2 regions of the Shewanella oneidensis MR-1 genome follow, and region 2 is predicted to be linked to the other one. Evidence: riboswitches for the same ligand, from Rfam matches in the RefSeq annotation. Region 2 holds a riboswitch; the other holds the start of a gene.
What was found. A riboswitch is a leader RNA that binds a small molecule or an ion and turns the genes downstream of it on or off. The one in region 2 is predicted to bind lysine.
Positions count from the first base shown of each region.

Region 1: another riboswitch for lysine. It lies ahead of lysC (lysine-sensitive aspartokinase 3); the one in region 2 lies ahead of SO_RS04700 (Na+/H+ antiporter NhaC family protein).

Region 1 is NC_004347.2:4,122,477-4,125,619, reverse strand. Features, by position in the region: gene SO_RS18550 (DUF3293 domain-containing protein) at 192-626, shown strand; lysine riboswitch at 877-1,051, shown strand; gene lysC (lysine-sensitive aspartokinase 3) at 1,195-2,550, shown strand; gene SO_RS18540 (succinylglutamate desuccinylase/aspartoacylase family protein) at 2,552-3,143, shown strand, end outside.
Region 2 is NC_004347.2:1,040,130-1,043,272, reverse strand. Features, by position in the region: gene SO_RS04700 (Na+/H+ antiporter NhaC family protein) at 1-1,123, opposite strand, end outside; lysine riboswitch at 1,210-1,381, opposite strand; gene SO_RS04695 (dienelactone hydrolase family protein) at 1,522-2,484, opposite strand; gene SO_RS04690 (hypothetical protein) at 2,750-3,143, shown strand, end outside.

The DNA.
Region 1 (3,143 bases), 1.9 Mb from region 2:
TTTAGGCATTTGTTAACAAATGAAATGTTAACAAATTTCTGGATTAGGCGTTAATTTACCATGATATTTACTTTAGTCATTGATTAGTATAACTAATGTATTTCTAATTCTTGTGAGCGAGTTCACGCCTCTTTGGATTTTTGAGACGCTCTGCTAAACTAAGTCGGGTTCATTTTTCGACTAGACTACCGATGGACAACATGACTCAAGATTTGTGGCAGCATTATCAAACGCCGTTGTTTTTGCTTACTCAAGCATTATCCTGTAATTTTTCTTTTGCTGTAATTACCGCCCATAACCCCGCTTCAACCCTCCTTAGTTCCAGCCAAAACCGTTTACTCGACCGTCAATTACTTCGTGAAATTGAATTATTAGGCAGTCCCTATCGCGCACTTATCGGTGCATCGCCTGATTTATCCCATATGGAGAAGAGTTGGGCCGTGTTTATCGACAGAAGCATGGCATTACAATTAGGGAAAAAGTTTAATCAATATGCCATCTACATGGTGGAAAGGGGTGAGGTGAGTTTAGTGCCTTGCACTTTAGCCGGATATAACGAAGTGTGTTTAGGCCGATTTAACGATTATGTCCGCTTAGTTTATGAGCTGCCAGACTTGGTCACCTAACTACAGCTTACTCTTTTTTAGCTATTTTTTCTGACTAGGCTTTGCTCTCTCACAGCAAGGCTTGGTGAGTGTTTTTTTAAATCCATTGAATTCCACATCAAGCCTATACTGTTTTCTCGTTTCTTTTTGCTTTGGTCCATAAATCCCCATTGTTTTTAAAAGCGTTTATTGAATTTGTTTATCAGGTGTGAAATTAGCATTGACTTCATTAGGGGTTTATTGCTACTTTTTTCGTCCCTTTCCGGCGGAAAGGAACAGAAGAGGAGCGTTAACTAGGTAGTCAATCAGAGGAGCACAAACTCCAGCGATGATTGATGAGGGAGATTAGCGCCGAGGCATAGATGTGGTTGCTGCATGTTTATGTCGGTCGCTTAGGCTGAATCCTAACGATTGTCACCTGTAATTGGTGGAGAGCTTCTGGTGACGATTGCTGTTTCCCTTCTTTTGGGGTGCGTATCATTGAGCACCAGGCTCTTCGAACGAAGTTAGTTCGGAGCGTAATCATGTTAGTTAATCAATCTGTTATTGAAGTTTGTATCGTATCTCTTGCTTTTGCGGAGGTGCGCTAATGTCTCTTGTTGTCGCTAAATTTGGTGGAACCTCAGTTGCCGACTACGGCGCAATGAATCGCTGTGCCGAGATTGTGCTGGGTAATCCCGATTGCCGTTTAGTGGTGGTTAGCGCCTCAAGTGGCGTGACCAATCTTTTGGTTGAACTCACTCAAGAGTCGATTAACGACGATGGTCGTTTGCAACGATTAAAACAAATTGCGCAAATTCAATACGCTATCTTAGATAAACTCGGTCGCCCCAATGATGTTGCGGCCGCGTTAGATAAGCTGCTCAGCCGCATGGCGGTCCTGAGCGAAGCCTTAGTCTCAGCACGCAGCAAGGCGACTATGGATGAGTTATTGTCCCTTGGTGAACAATGTTCATCAGCATTATTTGCGGCAGTGTTACGGGAAAAAGGCGCGAACTCGAGCGCATTCGATGTGCGCCGAGTACTGCGTACCGACAGCCATTTTGGCCGTGCCGAGCCACAAGTTGAACAGATTGCCTTGTTATCCCGTGAACACTTATTGCCGCTGTTGTCTGAACAAGTGATTGTAACTCAAGGTTTTATTGGTGCAGATGAGGCGGGGCAAACCACTACGCTTGGCCGCGGTGGTAGCGACTATTCCGCGGCATTGTTAGCTGAAGCCTTAACAGCCTCTGCGGTTGAGATTTGGACCGATGTGGCGGGGATTTATACGACTGATCCACGGCTTGCACCAAATGCCCATCCTATTGCCGAAATCAGCTTTAACGAAGCTGCTGAAATGGCAACCTTTGGTGCCAAAGTGCTGCATCCTGCGACGATTCTTCCAGCTGTGCGTCAACAAATTCAAGTGTTTGTGGGTTCAAGCAAGGAGCCAGAAAAAGGCGGGACTTGGATCCGCCACCAGGTTGAAGATGCGCCTGTGTTTCGTGCTGTGGCGCTGCGCCGTGATCAAACCCTGCTGAATTTACACAGCCTACAAATGCTACATGCGCAGGGCTTTTTGGCCGAGACCTTTGCGACCTTAGCAAGACATAAGATCAGTGTGGATTTAATTACCACCTCTGAAGTTAACGTATCACTCACGCTTGATAAAACTGGCTCCGACTCCAGTGGCCAAGGTCTGTTAAGTGAAGCGTTGCTGCAAGAGTTATCACAACACTGCCGTGTGCGCGTGGAGGATGGTTTAGCCCTAGTTGCGATTATCGGTAATCGCATAGCCACCACAGCCGGTATTTGCCGCCGCGTGTTTGAAGTGCTGGAACCCCATAATGTGCGCATGATCTGCCAGGGTGCGAGCCCGCATAACTTGTGTGTGTTAGTGGCCGAATCTGAAGCGGCGCAGGTGGTTAAAGCGTTGCACGAAAATCTGTTTGAAGGCGCTTAATATGTTGCCGACAACATCGTCTCTGCAAATTGGGGAGCTTGCCGCAGGGCAGGCGCTGACGTTGCCGATTTATCATTTCAAGCCAAGCGGTAAGCATTCTGGCCCGAAAGTCTATATTCAAGCCAATGTCCATGGCGCTGAAGTGCAAGGTAATGCGGTGATTTATCAATTGATGAAGCAGCTCGAACGCTGCGATATCTTAGGTGAGATTACCTTGGTGCCGTTAGCTAATCCGCTGGGGATTAATCAAAAAAGCGGTGAGTTTACACTTGGGCGTTTTGATCCGATAACTGGCGTAAACTGGAACCGAGAGTATTTGAATCACGCGATAGATTTGCCAACTTGGTATAAGGAACATGCTGAGCTAAGTGATAGCGAGCTTATTCAAGCTTATCGCAGCACCTTGGTTGAAGCTTGCCAGCGGCGATTACGCAACGATTGGGGGGTGACCACGGGTCATAGACTGGCGGTTAACCTGCAGGCCATGGCCCATGAAGCGGATATTGTATTAGATCTCCATACCGGCCCGAAATCCTGTAAGCATTTGTATTGCCCTGAATATGATATTGCTTCGGCGCAGTTTTTTGCGATTC
Region 2 (3,143 bases):
GGTATTTACCGGTTTCAACATCGCGCACTACGGCGCCAATCGCCCAGGCAAACAGCAGAATATTGATGGCTGGCAGCATCGCCATTACGCCTTGGGGCGCGGCTTTGATCCAGTTTTTTGCGCCAAGTTTTAGGCGCAGCGCCAAGGCAATCGATACCCCTAAGCTGCATAGAGCGCCATACACTAACGATGAGCCTACGTTAGTGTTTTCAAAGGAGCCAAGCACACTAAAGGGCAGCCCTTGCGCGCTAAGCACCGCGGCGCCCGAGTCAATCATAAAGTAAACCGTAGCGGCGGTTAGGGTGAAGATGGGCAGCACCATGTCAATCATGCCGCCGTTGCTATCCTCTGGGCTTTCCATATCTAAGCCAATCGGCCGGCCTTTAGATTCATCCCACAATTTGCCCTGCAAAGCACGCTCTTCATGCCAGCGCATCGAGCCGATATCGAGCTGAAAGGCAATCACCACCAGCACCATCAGCAGGGTAAACACTGCGTAAAGGTTCATCGGGATCATCTCCACAAAGGCGGAGATGGGGCTTTGGTCTGTGATGCCGTGGGCCGCCATAATGCCGCCAACGAGGGCGATAATATAGGCGCCCCAAGAGGAGATAGGCATCAGCACACACACGGGCGCGGCGGTGGAATCTAAAAGATAGGCCAGTTTGGCGCGGGAGATTTGAAAGCGGTCGGTCACCGGGCGGCAAATCGCCCCCACCGATAAGCTGTGGAAAAAATCATCGATAAAAAATGCAAACACCATGATGCCAGTTAAGCCCTTAGCGCCGCGGCGAGTTTTAGCGCGCTTGGCCGCCCATTCGGCAAAGGCGCGGGTGGCGCCAGAGACGCTCATCAAACTAATCAGCCCACCGAGCAGCAACATAAACAGCAACATATTGATATTGTCGCGATTAAGTGCGCCATCGACCCAAAAAATCCTCAGCACGGTATTGAACATATAGTGCAATGAATCAAAGGGAGAAAACTGATTGAGTAACAAACTGCCGGCCACAATCCCTACGCCAAGGGATAACAGTACGCGGCGAGTGATGATCGCCAAGGCGACGGCTAACAAAGGGGGAAGCACTGACCAACCGGAGTCGGCAAAATGACTAATTTCCATGATCTCTTTTCACCTAAAGAAAACGGGTGGAGATCTACCGAGAGGATAAAGAAACAAAACCTATAGGGAGGTAATACTCCTCAGCCCCTTCAGGTAGCGCTCCATAGTGGATGACTATGGCAGTCTTGCACCTATTTGATGCAAAACCAGCAGCTCGGTTTGATGACCTGGCTACTTCGGCGCTGACTCCTTTCCTTGTACATCTGCGGCATCACCCTCCGCACAAGTAGTCATAGGCAGCGCGCCTCTACTTAAAGGTATTCGAGCGGGCATTCTAGCGAGATGGGAACTGATAGCAAGTATTTTGATCCCATTCGCGCATAAAACAACGAATCACCTACAAGTTGGCAACGGAAGAAACATCTGCTTTTCAACCGTCGCAATGGCGCAAAATGGGCTTATACGAGTAAATGTTTGCCAAAGAAATCCAAGGTTCTTGCCCATGCGAGCTCAGCCGTTGGCTCATCATAACGGGCGGTGGAATCATTGTGGAAACCATGATTCACATTCGGGTAAAGATAAGCGGCGTAATCGGCTTTATTGGCCTTTAGCTGGGCTTCATACTCGGCCCATGTATCGTTAATCCGTTGATCTAAAGCGGCAAATTGTAACATTAGCGGGCCTTTAACTCGGCTGCGTAGCTCAGTGACCGCTGGGGTGCCATAAAAAGGCACGCCTGCGGCAAGCTCGTCCGGGATGATGGCGGCGAGCATATTGACGATATAACCACCAAAGCAAAATCCGACGGCACCGAGTTTGCCATTACTCTGCGGGTGCGACTTTAAAAAGCGGGCGGCGGCGATAAAATCCTGCTCGATTTTGGCTCTATCGAGGCTCGCTTGCATGGCGCGGCCCGCATCATCATTACCAGGATATCCACCAAGGCTGTAAAGCGCATCGGGGGCAAAGGCGATATAACCCTTGGCCGCTAAGCGGCGGGCCACATCTTCGATATAAGGATTAAGGCCACGGTTTTCGTGTACCACTAACACCACGGGGGCTTTTTTAGTGGGATCTAAGGTCTTAGGATCGCCAGCCTTTTGGCCAGGGATCAGCAACGCGCTTGGCAAGACTAAATAACCCCGCCCTTCGCCATAGCCTTCGGGGGAAGGAAACTTCACATAACTGGCTTGGATTGTGGGATCGTTAAAGGAGACTTGTTCGGCTAAGGCATAGTTAGGCATCAGTGCGCCTGTGAGTGTGCTGAGGGTAAAACCCAGTGCCACTAAACCTGCGAGGCGCATCATAAACTCACGGCGGTCGATGATCCCGTGGGCATACTCATCATACCAATCAAAGGCTTCCTGCGGGATGGCTTGGGAAGGTGCTGTGGTTAGTTCTGGCTTATCATCTGAGCTCATCGTTTTCTCTCCATTGAACAAGCTAACCACAGGTTTACATAGCTTGTGGGTAATTTATCGGCGTCACTAAGCGTAAAGGATAAGGGCTTATCAGGGCAATCTGCTTGTGTTATCAACCTAATAATTCTCGGCTCTCCTTGCCGCAATCTTTGCTTTATTCTGCCGAGCGCTTTTTATTCCATAGGGGCTTTTTTGTGTATAATGTCGCCAATTTACAAACGAATCAGTTTACATTTCAATAACATAAATTGCCAATGGAGTTCAGATGGCTATAGGGATATGTAGGATAATTTGCATCACTGCTACGCTCACGCTGTTAACCGCTTGCGATAATAGCGTTTCTGCCACCTCGGCTGGCATACCCACTGAGCGTGAGTATCAGATTATTTCCACCTCACACCTTAATGATGGTTTCGAAACCCGCAAAGTGTTGCAGGCACGATTGCTGCTGGATTACCAATTACAGGATGCAGAGAGCAAGGCGGCCAGCTTAACCACGCCATTAACCCATAACGCCCGCTTTTTTATCCAACCTAACCTGCTGCAAATTAGCGATTATGGCATACCCATTCCGGTGAGTAATATCGACCCTAGAGCCAAATCCAATGAAATCGTTCAGTTGGTTAAAGATGGCTTTAAGGTGGAGTTTAACAATGGTG